DNA from 3 places in the Mesorhizobium sp. DCY119 genome. Region 2 is predicted to be linked to each of the others. Evidence: riboswitches for the same ligand, from Rfam matches in the RefSeq annotation. Region 2 holds a riboswitch; each other region holds the start of a gene.
What was found. A riboswitch is a leader RNA that binds a small molecule or an ion and turns the genes downstream of it on or off. The one in region 2 is predicted to bind cobalamin.

Region 1: another riboswitch for cobalamin. It lies ahead of bluB (5,6-dimethylbenzimidazole synthase); the one in region 2 lies ahead of DZG07_RS10715 (DUF1636 family protein).
Region 3: another riboswitch for cobalamin. It lies ahead of DZG07_RS23430 (aromatic ring-hydroxylating dioxygenase subunit alpha); the one in region 2 lies ahead of DZG07_RS10715 (DUF1636 family protein).

Annotation. Positions count from the first base shown of each region.
Region 1 is NZ_CP031834.1:3,758,599-3,764,538, reverse strand. Features, by position in the region: gene DZG07_RS18290 (MFS transporter) at 1-830, opposite strand, end outside; gene DZG07_RS18285 (TetR/AcrR family transcriptional regulator) at 947-1,546, shown strand; gene bluB (5,6-dimethylbenzimidazole synthase) at 1,553-2,278, opposite strand; cobalamin riboswitch at 2,325-2,509, opposite strand; gene DZG07_RS18275 (histone deacetylase family protein) at 2,632-3,558, shown strand; gene DZG07_RS18270 (exodeoxyribonuclease VII small subunit) at 3,562-3,813, shown strand; gene DZG07_RS18265 (DUF2277 domain-containing protein) at 3,885-4,157, shown strand; gene DZG07_RS18260 (pirin family protein) at 4,287-5,207, shown strand; gene dxs (1-deoxy-D-xylulose-5-phosphate synthase) at 5,314-5,940, shown strand, end outside.
Region 2 is NZ_CP031834.1:2,215,580-2,221,519, reverse strand. Features, by position in the region: gene DZG07_RS10730 (NADH-quinone oxidoreductase subunit B) at 1-141, opposite strand, end outside; gene DZG07_RS10725 (NADH-quinone oxidoreductase subunit A) at 132-497, opposite strand; gene DZG07_RS10720 (winged helix-turn-helix domain-containing protein) at 844-2,043, shown strand; cobalamin riboswitch at 2,073-2,279, shown strand; gene DZG07_RS10715 (DUF1636 family protein) at 2,317-2,742, shown strand; gene cobW (cobalamin biosynthesis protein CobW) at 2,739-3,776, shown strand; gene cobN (cobaltochelatase subunit CobN) at 3,793-5,940, shown strand, end outside.
Region 3 is NZ_CP031834.1:4,791,314-4,797,253, forward strand. Features, by position in the region: gene DZG07_RS23420 (hypothetical protein) at 1-109, opposite strand, end outside; gene DZG07_RS23425 (hybrid-cluster NAD(P)-dependent oxidoreductase) at 113-1,216, opposite strand; gene DZG07_RS23430 (aromatic ring-hydroxylating dioxygenase subunit alpha) at 1,316-2,563, opposite strand; cobalamin riboswitch at 2,687-2,895, opposite strand; gene metH (methionine synthase) at 2,971-5,940, opposite strand, start outside.

The DNA of each region.
Region 1 (5,940 bases), 1.5 Mb from region 2:
CGTTGCAACGGCATTTTCAGGTTCAGCGCGCCGATGATCAGGCCGACCACGAAGGAGCCGACGGCATAGACGCCGATGACAAGGCTTGCAGCGCTCGGCTGGCCGAGTTCCTTGGTGATCGCCACCGCGCTGACTTCAGCGGTCGCGAAGATCGCGCCGATGAAGATCAGGGCAAAGGTGATGATCTGAACCGGCCGCTGCCGGATCGCCGAGCCGCCGCCACCATGGTCCAGCGGCCTGATTCCGGGTTCCGTCGAATGTTGCAGGATGAAGGCCACCGATCCGAATGCGAGGAACAGCGTGCTCGCCAGCATGCCCGCTTCCGGGAACAGGGCCACGCTGAGGCCCACCGACAGCGACGCGCCGGCGATATAGACGAGTTCGTCCGCAGCCGATTCGAAGGCGAAGGCGGTGTTGAGTTCAGGACGGTCGTGGAAAATCTCGGACCAGCGCGCACGCACCATTGCCGGCATGCTGGGCATTGCCGCGGCCACAAACGCCGATACGAACAATGTCCAGATCGGCCAGTTCTGGTTGGTGGCGATCAGGAGTGCGGCGAAGGCGATCACCGAGATGATCGTTGTCGGCACGAGTACCCTTGTCTGGCCGAGGCGATCGACCAGCCGCGAGATCTGAGGGGCGAAGACCGCATTGGTCAGCGCATAGGTTGCAGAGACGGCACCCGCCAGCCAGTATTCGCCATGGGTCTGCGACAGCATGGCGACGATGCCGATCGGCGCCATGGCGATTGGCAGCCGCGCAATAAAACCGGCGGCAGCGAAGCCTTTGGCTCCCGGCGCCTTGAATATCTCGCTATAGGGGTTGGACATCGAACGCTCCTGGATTTCCAGAGGGGCACCACTTACATACGTGGCGTATGCAATCTAGATAGTTGCATACGTCGCGTATGTCAAATAATATACGCATCGTATGCGAAGGAGATTTGATGGCGCATAAACCACGCAAGGAGATGATCGCCGAAACGCGCGCCAAGCTGGTGGAGGCTGCGCGTCATGCCTTCGGCACTGTCGGCTATGCGGAAGCATCGATGGACGATTTCACCGCCGCAGCCGGCCTGACGCGCGGCGCGCTTTATCATCACTTCGGCGACAAGAAGGGGTTGCTTCAGGCCGTCATTGCCGAGATCGACGGCGAGATGGCGGTGCGGGTGCGCGAAATCGCGGAAAAGGCGCCGACGCGCTGGCAGCATTTCGTCGACGAATGCACGAGCTACATCGAACTGGCGCTCGACCCGGAAATCCAGCGCATCCTGTTCCGCGACGCCCCTGCCGTGCTGGGCGATCCGTCGCAATGGCCGAACGCCAGCGCCTGCGAAGCCTCGATGACGGAAAACCTGACCCGGTTGCAGGAGGAGGGGATTGTCGTTCCCGATCTCGATGCGGGCACAGCTGCGCGGCTGATCAATGGCGCGAGCAGCCAAGCATCGCAGAGGATCGCGAATTCCGATGATCCCGAGGAAACCTCACGCAAAGCCGTCTCGGCCTTCAAGACCTTGCTTAACGGGCTGCTGGTCGAGAAGGGCTGAGAGGGGTCACGAACGGTTCGCTTCGTCAGCGACCTCCTTCAGTGCGTCTTCGCCTTCGCCGCCAAAGGTCTCGCTCATGATCAGGCTGGAGAGCGGCAGGCGGGCGCCCCAGCCGTTTCGTTCGAGGTCGGGTCGCGGCGCGAATTCCGAGACATGGCTGACGCAGAGATAGGCGATCGGAACGACGTGGCCGGGAATGTTCAGCACGCGCTTCAAAGCGTCCGCGTCGAGGATGCTGACCCACCCGACGCCGATGCCCTCAGTGCGCGCCGCCAGCCAGAAATTCTGCACGGCGCAAACGGTGCTGTAGACGTCCATCTCGGGATTGTGCCAGCGGCCGAGCGGCGAACCCTTCGAGCGAGAGCGGTCGCAGGTGATGCAGAGGTTCAGCGCGCTTTCGCAGATGCCTTCCAGTTTCAGCTTGCGGTAGAGCGCCTGCCGCTCCTCGGCGATATTAGGCAGTTCCTGCTCGCGGGCGGCGAGGAAAAGATCGCGCACGGCCTGCCGGCGCTGCATGTCGCGGACGACGATAAAGTTCCAGGGCTGCATGAAGCCGACGGAAGGCGCGTGATGGGCGGCGAGAAGCAGCCGGGCCAGCACCGTATCGTCTATCGGGTCTGGACGAAAATGGCTGCGCACGTCGCGGCGGGTGAAGATGGCGCGGTAGACGGCATCGCGCTCGGCGTCTTCGAAAGCATTTTCACGGCAGACGTGGTTGCGGACAACATTCATCGCATTTCCCCTTGCGATCGAAAAATGTCGCTCCGCCTGTCCACGCGGATGACTATCTCTACCGGGCCGGTCTTCTGGCTTGGGTTCATCCCGCTTGCGGCGCCTTCCCGTTCTCGCGAACAGTGGCATTTGCCGATGCGGTTCCCCTTACAGCGTTGGGCACGCCACGGATTTTCACCGTGTTCCCGATTCTCCCACCTTGCGGCGGGCACCTGACAGTGCCGAAGACTTAACGCGCAACGCTTGCAAAAACATCCCCCGATGCCGACCTATGACTTCGCAAAGAGGATTTTCCCCAGGCTTCGGGGGCCGACGCATGGCGGCGGCACGGTCTTTCCTGATAGGATGTTTGCATGACGACGCGTCTCTATTCACATCCGATCTATCTCGAGCATCTGACGCCGCCCGGCCACCCGGAGCGCCCGGACCGCCTGCGTGCAATCGCGCGCGTGCTGGAAGACGAGGCCTTTGCCGCACTCGACCGAGTCGAGGCACCGGAGGGCGACGAGGCGACGATTCTTTACGCTCACCCGGAAAGCCATGTCGAAAAGGTGCGCGCGGCTATCCCGCAAGAGGGTATCCGTTCCATCGACGCCGACACCTCCGCCAGCCCCAAAAGCTGGATCGCGGCGCTGACGGCGATAGGTGCGGCGAACGCGGCTGTGGACGACGTGTTTTCCGGCAAGGCCGACAATGTCTTCGTCGCCAGCCGCCCGCCGGGGCACCATGCCGAAAAGACCACGGCGATGGGCTTCTGCCTGTTCAACAATGCCGCGATCGCCGCGCGCTATGCACAGAAGAAGCACGGCGCCGAGCGCGTCGCCATCGTCGACTGGGACGTGCATCACGGCAACGGCACGCAGGACATCTTCTGGGACGACCCGTCCGTGCTCTACTGCTCGACGCACCAGATGCCGCTTTACCCCGGCACCGGCGCGAAGAACGAGACCGGCGCCGGCAACATCGTCAACGCGCCGCTGGCCCCGCAGACCGGCAGCGACATTTTTCGCGAGGCGATGCGTTCGCGCGTGTTTTCGGCGATCGACGATTTCGCGCCGGACCTGATCATCATTTCGGCCGGTTTCGATGCGCATCACCGCGACCCGCTGGCCGAGATCAACCTGACCGAAGACGATTTCGACTGGGCGACCGGCGAACTCATGGACCGCGCCACGCGCCATGCGAGCAACCGGCTCGTCAGCCTGCTGGAAGGCGGATACGACCTCGAGGGCCTGTCGTTCTCGGTCGCGGCGCATGTGAAGCGCCTGATGAAAGGATAAGGAATGGCTACCGAGCCGAGTGAAGAAATCAAGGCGATGAGCTTCGAGCAGGCGCTGGAGGCGCTGGAAAAGATCGTCGACGATCTGGAGCGCGGCGACGTGCCGCTCGACCAGTCGATCAAGATCTATGAGCGCGGCGAAGCGCTGAAGACCCATTGCGACCGGCTGCTCAAGGCCGCCGAGGACAAGGTCGAGAAAATCCGCCTGTCGCGCGACGGCAAGCCCGTGGGCACGGAGCCGCTCGACGGTGAATGACTTGACGTCGCGGCACCTCGCGCCCAGTTATGAAGCAGACAAAGGGTCGATGGAAAATCCGGGAGCTGACGATGTGCCGCAATATCAAGACGTTGTTCAATTTCGAGCCACCGGCGACGCATGACGAGATCCGCGACGCAGCACTTCAGTTCGTCCGCAAGCTGAGCGGTACGACGAAACCTTCCAAGAAGAACGAGGAAGCCTTCAACCGCGCCGTCGATAAGATAGGGGAGGCGGCGCACGAACTGCTGCATTCGATGGAAACGCACCAGCATCCGCGCAACCGCGAGGAAGAAGCCGCCAAGGCGAAGGCCCGTTCGGCGCTGCGTTTTGCAAACGCATGACGCTTGTCGTGCGCCTGTTCTAGGCTCAGCGATTGAACATGCCGTCTCCGGTATGGGACTTTCGATTGTCGCGCTTGGGGCGTAGCCTCTCTGCATAAGGTTGAACGCAACCGCAGACCGGAGTGTCCCATGAGCTTTTTTCCCGCACGCGATCCCGAACCGGGTGACGCCTTCTCCTGCGATGCCATCGAGCTGATGGTCATTCCCAACGCCAAGGACATCGGCGGTTTCGAGGTGCGGCGCGCACTGCCGACGGCCAAGCGCAGGCTGGTCGGGCCGTTCATCTTCTTCGACCGCATGGGTCCGGCCATCCTGCGCGCCGGCAAGGCGCTCGACGTGCGCCCGCATCCGCATATCGGTCTTTCGACCGTCACCTATCTGTTCGATGGCAAGATAAGGCACCGCGATTCGCTCGGCACGGAGATGGTGATCTCGCCCGGTGACGTGAACCTGATGACCGCCGGGCGCGGCATCGTCCACTCCGAGCGCACGCCCGAGGAAATGCGCGGGGCGCCGATGTCGGTTTCCGGCCTGCAGACCTGGATCGCGCTGCCCGACCACAAGGAGGAAATCGCGCCGGTGTTCGAGAACACCGCAAGCGCAACGCTGCCCGAATTCAGTGCCGAGGGCGTGACCGGTCGCGTCGTGATCGGCGAGCTTGAAGGCATGCGCGCGCCGGTGACGACCTATCACGACACGCTCTACGCCGATATCCGCCTCGCCCCCGGCGCCAGCTACAGCATTCCAGCCGACGCCGAGGAACGCGCCATCTATGTGCTCGATGGCAGCATTGTGATTTCCGGCGACCGTTTCCCCGAAAACCGTCTGCTGGTGCTGAAGCCGGGCGACGAGATCGTCGTTTCGGCGGAAAACGGCGCGCATTTCATGCTGTTCGGCGGTGCTTCGCTCGGTTCGCCACGCCATATCTGGTGGAATTTCGTCTCGTCCTCCAAGGAACGAATCGAGCAGGCCAAGCAGGAATGGAAGACCGGCCGCTTCGACATCGTGCCAGGCGACGACCAGGAATTCATACCTTTGCCTGAAAGTTGATGCTTATGACGCTGGGATACGCGTCATCACCGCACATTTACTTTCCGGAGCCGACGCTCTATCTCCAATCTGTAGACTAAATGGATTACAGACAGGCTTCGACCTCGTGACTTTGCCACCCAAAACGCCGCTGCTGGACAAGGTCCGCATTCCCGCGGACCTCAAGCTGCTGCCCGAAAGCGACCTGCCACAGCTCGCTTCGGAGTTGCGCGCCGAATTGATCGACGCCGTTTCGCATACCGGCGGGCATCTTGGCGCGGGCCTCGGCGTGGTCGAGCTGACGGTGGCGCTGCATTACGTCTTCGACACGCCGGACGATCGCATTATCTGGGATGTTGGCCACCAGGCCTATCCGCACAAGATTCTCACCGGCCGCCGCGACCGCATCCGCACGCTGCGCATGGAAGACGGGCTGTCCGGCTTCACCAAGCGCACCGAGAGCGAATACGACCCGTTTGGCGCCGCACATTCCTCGACCTCCATTTCGGCCGGCCTCGGCATGGCGGTGGCGCGCGACCTCAATGGCGGCACCAACAACGTCATCGCGGTCATCGGCGACGGCGCGATGTCGGCGGGCATGGCCTATGAGGCGATGAACAATGCCGGCGCGCTGAATGCGCGGCTGATCGTCATTCTCAACGACAACGACATGTCGATCGCCCCGCCTTCGGGCGCGATGAGCGCCTATCTGGCGCGTCTGGCGTCGGGCAAAACCTATGCCGGCATCCGTGAC
Region 2 (5,940 bases):
GATAAAGCCCTTGTCGGAAAGCTCGTTGTTGATGTCCATCACGAACGGATCATCGGCGCCGATCGGCTTGCCGGTGTTCGGATCGAGAATGCCCTTGGGCTTGGCAGCGACCATTGTGGGAGACATGTCGTTCAATCCCATTCCAGCGCTCCTTTTTTCCATTCGTAGATGAAGCCGATGGTGAGCACCGCCAAGAAGACCATCATCGACCAGAAGCCGAGCATGCCGATCTTGCCGAAGGAAACCGCCCACGGAAACAGGAAGGCCACTTCAAGGTCGAAGATGATGAAGAGAATGGAAACCAGATAAAAGCGGATGTCGAACTTCATGCGCGCATCGTCGAACGAATTGAAGCCGCACTCATAGGCCGACAGCTTTTCCGGGTCCGGATTGCGGTAGGCCACGAGGAAGGGCGCTGCGATCAGCGCCAGCCCGACCACGAGGGCCACGCCGATGAAAATGACGATGGGAAGATATGAACTTAAGAGCGCGCTCATGCTCCGACTTTCCGTTGGTGGCCGATCGGCCTGAATTATAGCATTGAGTCGAACCGCCAGACCGCGACAGATTGCCTACGAAGGCCGCGGCGAGAAACTATGCTGCAACGCGGCGAGGGTTAGCGCAGGCAATCGGGGGACGCAAGTCAAACCTTGGCGAAAGCATGGCTACGCCAATCGCTTTTCAGCGATTTGCGTTGCACAAGGCGCATTTGATTTCCTTACCTTTTTACTCCACTTTTTATCCTGACACAATTCCCGTCGCAGGCCTGCTAGGCTGAACTCCACATTTCGATTCCAGTTGACGCAAAGACACCCGCCTCATGCATATCCGGACGGCCGAAGAATGAAGGAAACGATCCCGCTTGCCATGGCGCGACGCATCGCGCTCGCCGCCCAGGGTTTTGCCGATCCACGACCGACAGGGACCATCGACCGGCGACATCTCAACAAGGTGCTTTCGCGCATCGGCTTGCTGCAGATCGATTCCGTCAGTGCGGTGGTGCGGGCGCATTACATGCCGCTGTTCTCGCGGCTTGGTCCCTACCCGCGCGCGTTACTCGATAACGCTGCCACATCACGAAAACGTGCGCTCTTTGAATACTGGGCGCATGAGGCATCGTTCCTTCCGGTCGAAACCTATCCCCTCATGCGCTGGCGCATGGAACGGGCTGGCCGGCACGAGGAAATGTACACCGGGCTGGCGAAATGGGCGCGGGAGAACGAAGGCCTGATCGATGAGATTTATCAGGAAGTCCGCAACCGAGGCCCGATCGCGGCTTCCGACATCGATGGCGCCAAGGGCTCGGGCGGCTGGTGGGGCTGGAGCGACGAGAAACACGCTTTCGAATGGCTGTTCTGGGCCGGGCGGATCACAACATCTTCGCGCCGTGGCTTCGAGCGTCTTTATGACCTGCCCGAGCGCGTCCTGCCCGCCTCCATATATAATGCGCCCATTCCGTCGGCTCCCGACGCGCATCGCGACTTGCTGCGCATTTCGGCCCGCGCGCTCGGCATCGCCACCTACAGCGACCTGCGCGACTATTTCCGCCTTTCGCCCGCCGACATGAAGGGCCGCATCGAGGAGCTGGTCGAATCGGGCGAGCTTCTGCCCATCAGGGTCAAAGGCTGGACCCATCAGGCCTGGCTTCATGCCGGTGCCCGCATCCCCCGCAAGGTCGAGGCCCGCGCCCTCCTCGCCCCCTTCGACCCGCTGGTCTGGGAACGCGCCCGCACGGAGCGCCTGTTCAATTTCCGCTACCGCATCGAGATCTACACGCCCGCCGAAAAGCGGCAGTATGGCTATTATGTCCTGCCCTTCCTGCTCGGCGACGCGATTGTGGCGCGCATCGATGTGAAGGCGGACCGACCGGGCCGTGTCCTGCGCGTGCTGGCCGCCTATGCCGAACCGGGCGCGCCGGACCACACTGCCGCAGCTCTCATCGAAGAACTGCGCCTGATGATGTCCTGGCTCGAACTCGATCGCATCGAGATATCGCCAGCCGGAGACCTCGCCCCGGCGTTGGCCGACATAATCGCGTCGTAACCACGCGTTGACAGCGCAAGGCACCACCGCCTAAATTCGCCCGCGACGGTCCCCTCTCCGCAAAGGGAGGGGCTAAGAGGGAATGCGGTGCCGGGCGAACATGCCCAAGTCCGCAGCTGTCCCCGCAACTGTAAGCGGATAGCCGAAGGCCGACAGCCACTGGGATTTTTCCCGGGAAGGCGGCATGAAGCGACGACCCGCGAGCCAGGAGACCTGCCGTCAGACGAAAAATCCGACCGCCTGGCGGGTGTCCCGGGCAAGGAGCATGATTCTGTGAAAGCCGACGGCAATCCTATCCAACTGGCCGAGGACTCCCAAGATTTGGGCGCGCCCGGCGTAACGATTCTCGTCTGCTCCTCCTGTCGCGACGAAACCGGCTCGGATGCTCGGCCCCGCGCCGGCGAGCATCTTGCCCAAGGTGCGATTCGCGCCGCAGCGCCCGAGAAGATCACCGTCAAACAGGTCGAATGCCTCGGCAACTGCAAGAGTCGTCTGAGCGCTGCCCTGCTGCGCGACGGCTCGTGGAGCTACGTCTTCGGCGACCTCACGACCGAAAGCGGACCCGATCTGATCACCGGCGCAAAGCTTTTCGCGACCTCGACCGACGGCATCCTGCCTTGGCGCGGCCGCCCCGACAGCCTCAAGCGCGGCCTCGTCGCGCGCATCCCTCCCCTCGATCTCCTGAAGGACAATTCATGACCGCTTCCGCCGCCCGCGTTCCCTGCACCGTCGTCACCGGCTTTCTCGGCGCCGGAAAGACTACGCTGATCCGCCACATCCTCGAAAACGCCAATGGCCGCCGGCTGGCCCTGATCGTCAACGAATTCGGCGATATCGGCATCGATGGCGAAATCCTCAAAGGTTGCGGCGTGGATGCCTGCCCGGAGGAAAACATCGTCGAGCTGGCCAATGGCTGCCTGTGCTGCACCGTCGCCGACGATTTCGTGCCGGCGCTGGATCAGATCCTGGCGCTGGAGCCGAAAGTCGATCACATCATCATCGAGACCTCCGGCCTGGCGCTGCCCAAGCCGCTGGTGCAGGCATTCCAGTGGCCGAGCGTGAAGAGCCGCGTGACGGTAGACGGCGTCGTCGCCGTGGTGGATGGCCCCGCACTGGCCGCAGGGAAGGTTGCATCCGACCTCGATGCTCTGCAGGCGCAGCGCCAGGAAGACGATTCGCTCGATCATGACGACCCGGTCGAGGAAGTGTTCGAGGATCAGGTCGCCTGCGCCGACCTCATCATTCTCTCCAAGAGCGATCTGCTCGACGCAGCCGGCAGCGCCCGCGCCAACGCCATCATCAGCGAGCATCTGTCGCGCGCCGTGAAAATCGTCCCGACCGCGCAGGGCAAGGTCGATCCCTCGGTGCTGCTCGGCCTCGGTTTGGCCGTCGAGGACGACATCGAGAACCGCAAGACCCATCACGACGACGAACTCGACCACGAGCACGATGATTTTGACTCCTTCATCATCGAGCTTCCGGCGATTTCCGATCCCGACGCGCTGGCCAAGCGCGTGGCGACGGCTGCCGAACAAGAAAACGTGCTGCGCGTGAAGGGTTTCGTTGATGTCGGCGGCAAGCCGATGCGGCTTCTGGTCCAGGCCGTCGGCCCACGCGTCAACCACTATTACGACCGCGCCTGGACGGCTGCCGACGACCGCCGCTCGCGTCTCGTCGTCATTGGCCTGAAGGGGCTGAATCGCGCCGCGATCGAGCGCATACTGGTCAACTGACCAACAGCGTGCCGCCATGCACATACTGACCACGACATCCGCCTCGCTCGACGATCTGGTCGAGCCGGTCGATCTGCGGCAAGCACCGGCGGATATCGTGGCCCTGTCCTTCACCGACAGCGATCTGGCCGGACTGGCGGCGGCATGGAAGCAAGAAGCCGAAACGCTGCCCTCGATGCGATTGGCCGCCCTTCGCGACCTGCGCCACCCGATGTCGGTCGATCTGTGGATCGACCACACCGCCAGCCGGGCCAAGGTCATTCTGGTGCGCATCCTCGGCGGCTATGATTGGTGGCGCTATGGCTGCGACCGGCTCGCCGCAATGTGCCGCGAGAAGAATATCCATCTGGCGCTGCTTCCCGGCGAAAGCCACGACGAAGACCTCCGGCTGATCGAATGCTCGACCCTGCCGCGCGAGCAGCTGGACGGGCTGCTCGCCTATTTCCGTGAGGGCGGACCTGAGAATATGCGCGGGCTGGTGCGGCGGCTGGCGGGGCTGGCCGGCGGAGAAGGCGCACAAACAGCGCCGGTTACGGTGCCGAAGGCCGGTTTTTACGACCCGGCAAGGGGTGTCGTCGAGCGCGACGTCCCCCTCCCCCTCGAGGGGAGGGTCCGGCCGCAGGCCGGGGGTGGGGTCGTCCCGGCCGCGCGCCAACGCCAAGAAACGCCGAGCACTGCCGCAGCAACCCCCTCCGCCGCCTTTGGCGGCACCTCCCCCTCAAGGGGGGAGGAAAAAGCCCCCGTCATCCCCATCCTGTTCTACCGCTCGATGCTGCTCGCCGCCGATGTCGCGCCGATCGACGCGCTTGTGGAGGCGCTGCGCCGACATGGCATGAACCCCGTTCCGATCTTCGTTTCCAGCCTGAAGGACATGGCCTCCCTCGCCTTCGTCGAAAACGCGCTGGCAGACCTGAAACCCGCCGCGATCATCACCGCAACCGCCTTCGCCTCCGGCGCTGAGCCCGGCAGCGAAACGCTGTTCGACCGCGCCGGCGTGCCGGTATTCCAGGTTATCGTCGCAACCACGCGCCGCGACGCCTGGGCCACGAACCAGCGCGGCCTCGCCCCCGCCGATCTCGCAATGCATGTGGTCATGCCAGAACTCGACGGCCGCATCCTTGCCGGCGCGATTTCGTTCAAGGCAGAGATCGAAGTCGACGCGGCCCTCGCTTTCAAGGGTCTCGCCAATCACCCCGAGCCGGACCGCGTCGAGCAAGTGGCAAGCCTCGTCGCAGCCTTCATCCGCCTCCAGCGCGAGCCGCGCCCGACGCGCAAGCTCGCCATTCTCATTCCCGATTATCCAAGCGCGCCCGGCCGCACCGGCTATGCCGTCGGTCTTGACGTTCCCTCCAGTGTTCTCGCCATGCTGCATGACCTGAAGCAACAGGGCTATGCTGTTGAAGGGATTCCCGAATCGCCGCGCGAACTATTGGGCTTGCTGGAGCACGGCAATAATGGGCTGAGCTTAGAAGATTATCTTGTCTTCGCGAAAGATCTGCCTGAGGAGGCGCGGGCGACGGTGGAGGCTGCGTGGGGCAAGCCGGATGTGGAAACCTTCCCCTTCCGCGCCGCAACCTTCGGCAACATCACCGTAGCACTTGCCCCGGATCGCGGACGCTCGGCTGACCGCCGCGCCGATTATCACGACCCAACGCTGCCGCCCCGTCACGCGCTGCTCGCTTTCGGCCTGTGGCTGCGCAAGAAATTCGGCTGCCACGCGCTGGTCCATGTCGGCGCGCATGGCACGCTGGAATGGCTGCCCGGCAAGACCGTGGCGCTGAGCAGCGCCTGCTTTCCCGAAATCGTCACCGGCAGCTTGCCCGTCATATATCCCTTCATCGTCAGCAATCCCGGCGAGGCAGCGCAGGCCAAGCGGCGGATTTCGGCGGTCACGCTCGGCCATCTGCCGCCGCCGCTCGCGCATGCCGGACTCGACGAAAACCAGCAGATGCTGGAGCGTCTGGTCGACGAATATGCACAGGCCGACGGCCTCGACTGCCGCCGCCGCGACCGGCTGGCCAGGCTGATCGTCGAAACCGCCGCCAAGACCGGCCTCGCCCATGAAGCCGGTGTCGCCAGGACCGACGCTCCCGACGAGGCGCTGCGCCGCATCGACGCCTGGCTCTGCGACCTGAAGGACTTCGCCGTCAAGGACGGCCTGCAT
Region 3 (5,940 bases), 2.3 Mb from region 2:
GCAGCCACGACAGGAAGATATCTTCCGGGCACGACAGGGCTGGGTCTTCGACGGACGCAGCCGAGCCGGCGGGACGCTCGATCGCGCCCGATTGCCAATGCGAGCCCATGGATCAGGCCTCGACCGTCAGCGCACCGAGCGGCTTCGAACAACAGGCGAGGATGAAGCCGTCCTCGATTTCGTGGTCGAGAATGCCGCCATTGTGGCTCATCTCGACCTCGCCCGAGACCTTCTTGATCTTGCAGGTGCCGCACAGGCCGAACTCGCATGCGGCTGATATGCGCACGCCGGAAGCGCGGGCCGTCTGCAGCACGGTCTGGCCGGAGACGCAGTCGGCATCGATATCCGACAGCGCAAAGCGGATCGGGGTGATCTGCTCGACAGGCGCGCTATCGGGCGCGGGCGTGGAGGCGTCGGAGAACGGCGCCGGAACGACTTCCACCGGAGGCGCGCCAAAGCTTTCCTGATGATAATGCGCCATGTCGAAGCCTGCGGCCTCGAGCATCTGGCGCACCGCGCGCATGAACGGGTCGGGGCCGCAGCAGAAGACTTCGCGGTCGCGGAAATCGGGCGCCAGAAGCGGCAGGCGCACGGCATCGATGCGGCCCATATGGCCGCTCCAGACTTCTCGGTTCGAGCGCTCCTCGATGAGGAAGCCGAGCGACAGGCCGGGCATGCGGCTGCCGAGCAGTTCCAGCTCCTTGCGGAAGATGATCTCTTCCGGGCGGCGCGCGCAGTTGACGAAGGCGACGTCGGTCCATGGCGCGCAATCGTTCAGCCAGCGCAGCATCGACATCATCGGCGTGACGCCGGAACCGGCGGAGACGAACAGGTATTTCGCCGACGGATGGTTGTGATGGGAGAAATCGCCTGCCGGGCCGTAGGCCTTGATGTGGACGCCGGGCACGAGATTGTCGAACATCCAGCGCGTGCCGACGCTGCCGGCCTGCGCCTTGACCGTGACCGCGATGGAGAACGGCCGCGACGGGCTGGAGGACAGCGTGTAGGTGCGCATCAGCGGGCCGTCTTCCAGCGGCAGTTCCAGCGTGACGAACTGGCCGGGCTGGTAGCGGAACCAGGTCTGGTTGTCGGAGCGGAAGATGAAGGTCTTCACCTCCGACGCCTCGTCGATCACGCCGATGCATTCCAGCACCTGCAGCCGGTCGTTCCACGGCACCATCTCGTCCAGATGCCGATAAAGGGAAAGTTCCGTCATCGCGTTCATCCGCTTAGTTCCGTTTGATTGACCATGAGCTTGTCCGAAAACCGGCAACCACTTTTCGCTAACGCGGTCCTACGGTTCGGGCTCATGGTCTTAGGCCACGCTGCGCAGCGCCGGCTTTTCGTCGTCGGTCAGGCGCGGCTCGATGAAGTTGCAGTACCATTCGACGAACTGCATCACGCCGCCCTCATGCTCGACCGAGTAAGGTCCGGGCTCATAGGCCGGCGACTTGATGCCGAAGGCATTTTCCTCGACGATCCTGCGGTCCTGATCGTTGGTCTCGGTCCAGACATGGGTGAGTTCAGCGAGATCGTAGTCGACACCCTCGACCGCATCCTTGTGCACCAGCCATTTGGTGGTGACTGCCGTTTCGGTTGCCGAGATCGGCAGCACGCGGAAGGTGACGGCGTGGTCGCCCAGCACATGGTTCCAGGTGGTCGGGTAGTGATAGAGCAGCAGCGCGCCGATCTTGTCGGCAGTGACGATATCGGAAAGGTTCTTCCTCACCGCGCGCTTGCCGGACATCGTGTAGCTGACGGCGTCGCGCAGCAGCGGCGCACGCGTGGCACGGTACTGGCCACCGGCATCGATGCGGAACTTGCTCGGCAGGCCGACAGCCTCGCACTTCGCCCAATGGGCAAGCATTTCGGGATCGCTTTCGGCACCGTTGACGCCGGTGACTGTCGGAGCTTCCGGGAAGGTCTTACAAAGTTCGGGATGGTTCGCCGCGCAGTGATAGCACTCGCGGTTGTTTTCCCAGACCAGCTTCCAGTTGCCCTTCTCGACGATGGTGCTTTCGAAAGCGACCTTCGCGTCGCGCAGGCGGTGCGGCAAAAGATAAGGCTCGACCATCGCCCGCATCGGCGCGAAATCCGCAGGCTCCTTGGCGAGGCAGATGAAGATGTAGCCGCCGACGCTTTCGCAGGCGACGGGCTTCAGGCCGAACTGGTTCTTATCGAAGCCCTCGGCCATCTGGCGGGCAAACAGCAGGCGGCCGTCGAGCTCATAGGTCCACTGGTGATAGGGGCAGACGAGCTTGGCCGTCGTGCCCTTTTCGGCGGTGCAGACGCGCGAGCCGCGATGGCGGCAGGAATTGTGGAAGGCGCGGATGTCGCCCTTCTGGTCGCGCACGACCAGCACGGGATAGTCGCCGATCTGCGCGGTGATGTAGCTGCCGGGCTTGGGCAATTCGCAATCATGGCCGAGGAACAGCCAGTCGCGATACCAGATCAGCTCAAGATCCAGCTTGAAATAGTCCGGATCGGTGTAGAAAGCCTGCTCGAGGCTGAAGCCCTCGCGGCGGTTGCGTAACTGCCGCAGCATCTCATTGCGCGCATCCATGTCCTGTCCTCGCTATCCAAGGACTGAACTGGTGGTGATGTCAGGGGAGAAAGATTGCACGGCAACGCCCGCTGGAGCCTGTCCGCGCAAAAATCCGCCGCTTGATCGCCCACCGCGATCAGTCGAATTTACAACACTCAAGGCTGGTTTCCGGGCTCTGGAGCGGTCCTGCAGGACCCGTCACGGACACCTTCCCAAGCCATTTGCGGCCCAGTGGTCTCCCGCCGTGACATTCTCCACCACCGTTGCGGGGGCAGCGCCGGCATCAAACCGGCTTCCCAATTCTCCGGTCCGCGATCAAGCGCACCAGCACCTCAAGTGTCCCGATATAATCACCGAATCGGCGCGCACGGCGATACGAAAGCGACATGGCCCAAGCGCAAAGGCGACAGCGGAAAAATCCGCTGCTATTCCGCCGCCTCGGCACGGGGTGCCGGCACGTAATTGAGGATCGGACCGAGCCAGCGTTCGACCTCGATCACCGCCATGTCCTTGCGGGCGGCGTAGTCCTCGACCTGATCCCGCTCGACCTTGGCAACACCGAAATAATAGCTTTCGGGGTGCGAGAGGTACATGCCCGAGACGGACGAGCCGGGCCACATCGCCATGCTTTCGGTCAGGCTGACACCAGCCTTTTTCTCGGCATCGAGCAGCCTGAACAGCGTCACCTTCTCGGTATGGTCTGGCTGCGCCGGATAGCCGGGCGCGGGACGGATGCCCTGATAGGGCTCGCCGATCAACTCGTCCGGCGCGAGGGCCTCATTCGGCGCGTAACCCCAGAATTCCTTGCGCACTTTTTCATGCATGCGCTCGGCAAAAGCCTCGGCGAAGCGGTCGGCCAGCGCCTTGACGAGGATCGAGGAATAGTCGTCGTTGGCGCGCTCGAAGCGCTCGGCAATCGCTACCTCCTCGATGCCCGCCGTGACCACGAAGCCGCCGACATAATCGGGCTTGCCGCTGTCGGCGGGCGCGACGAAATCCGACAGCGCCACGTTCGGGCGGCCGTCGCGCTTGGCCAGTTGCTGGCGCAGCGTGAAGAAGGTTGCGAGTTCCTGCGCCCTGCCCTCGTCGGTGTAGAGCCGAACGTCGTCGCCGATGGCATTGGCCGGCCAGAAGCCGATGACGCCCTTTGGCGTGAACCATTTTTCGGCGATAATCTGCTTCAACATCGCCTGCGCATCCTCGAAGAGTTGGCGCGCGGCCGGGCCCTGCGCCTCGTCTTCAAGGATTTTCGGATAGCGGCCCTTCAGCTCCCATGTCTGGAAGAAGGGCGTCCAGTCGATGTAGCGGGCGAGTTCGGCAAGGTCCCAGTTCTCGAAGGTGCGCGTGCCGAGGAAGGACGGCTTTGGTGGCTGGTAGTTCGTCCAGTCGATCCTGTGGGCGTTGGCGCGCGCCTTGGCCAGCGGCAGGCGCTGCTTGTCAGCCTCGGAGCGGGCATGGGCATCCGCCACCTTCTTGTACTCGGCACGGACATTATCGACATAGCCGGGCTTGGCGTCGGCCGACAGCAGGCTGGAAACCACGCCAACGGCACGGCTGGCGTCGGTGACATAGACGGTCTGGCCGCGCTCATAGCGCGGGTGGATTTTCACCGCAGTGTGCACGCGGCTGGTCGTCGCCCCGCCGATGAGCAGCGGGACGCTGAAGCCCTCGCGCTCCATCTCGGCAGCGACATGCACCATCTCGTCGAGCGAGGGCGTGATCAGGCCGGACAGGCCGATGATGTCGACATTCTGCTCTTTCGCTGTCTGCAGTATCTTGGTTGCCGGCACCATGACGCCGAGATCGATGATCTCGTAGTTGTTGCAGGCAAGCACGACGCCGACGATGTTCTTGCCGATGTCGTGGACATCGCCCTTCACCGTCGCCATCAGGATTTTTCCCGCACTCTCGCGACCACTGGAGGCAATGCCGTTCTTGGCATTGGCGATCTTCTCGGCTTCCATATGCGGCAGGAGGCCGGCAACCGCCTGCTTCATGACGCGGGCCGACTTGACCACCTGCGGCAGGAACATCTTGCCCGCGCCGAACAGGTCCCCGACGACATTCATGCCGGCCATCAGCGGGCCTTCGATGACGTGCAGAGGGCGCTCGGCCTTCAGCCGCGCCTCGTCGGTGTCGGCGTCGATGAATTCGGTGATGCCATTGACCAGCGCGTGTGAAATGCGCTGCTCGACCGGCCATTCGCGCCAGGCAAGATCGCGCTCCTTGGCCTCCTTGCCGGCCGTGCCCTTGTAGCGCTCGGCAAGCTCCAGCAGGCGCTCGGTGCCATCGTCGCGGCGGTTGAGCACGACGTCCTCGCAGGCCTTGCGCAGTTCCGGATCGATCGATTCGTAGACGGCGAGCTGGCCGGCATTGACGATGCCCATGTCCATGCCCGCCTGGATGGCGTGATAGAGGAACACGGCGTGCATGGCCTCGCGCACCGGCTCGTTGCCGCGGAAGGAGAAAGACAGGTTGGAGACGCCGCCGGAGATATGGACATGCGGCAGCGTATTGATGATTTCGCGCGTCGCTTCGATGAAATCGACGCCGTAATTGTTGTGCTCCTCGATGCCGGTGGCGACCGCGAAGATGTTGGGGTCGAAGATGATGTCTTCCGGCGGGAAGCCGGCCTGCTCGGTGAGCAGCTTGTAGGCGCGGGTGCAGATCTCGACTTTTCTGGCTTGCGTGTCGGCCTGGCCCTGCTCGTCGAAGGCCATGACGACGACCGCCGCACCATAGGCCCGGCACAGCTTCGCGTGATGCAGGAAAGCCTCCTCGCCTTCCTTCATCGAGATGGAATTGACCAGCGGCTTGCCCTGCACGCATTTCAGGCCGGCCTCAATCACATCCCATTTGGAACTGTCGATCATCACCGGCACGCGGGCGATATCGGGTTCGGCGGCGATGAGGTTGAGATATTCGACCATCGCCTTTTGCGAGTCGATCAGGCCTTCATCCATGTTGATGTCGATGATCTGCGCGCCATTGACGACCTGATCGCGCGCGACATCGAGGGCTGCGGCGTAGTCTCCGGCCGTAACGAGCTTGCGGAATTTGGCCGAGCCGGTGACGTTGGTGCGCTCGCCGACATTGACGAAGGGGATTTCGTCGGTGAGCACGAAAGGCTCGAGGCCCGACAGCCGCATCTTCGGCTCGATCTCGGGCAGTGCGCGCGGCGGATATTTCTTCACGACTTCGGCGATGGCGCGGATATGCTCGGGCGTCGAGCCGCAGCAACCGCCGACGATGTTGACCAGGCCTTCGCGCGCAAAATCCTCGATCTGCGCCGCCATGAATTCCGGGCTCTCGTCATACTGGCCGAATTCGTTGGGCAGGCCGGCATTGGGATAGGCGCAGACGAAAGTGTCGGCGACATCCGAAATTTCGGACAG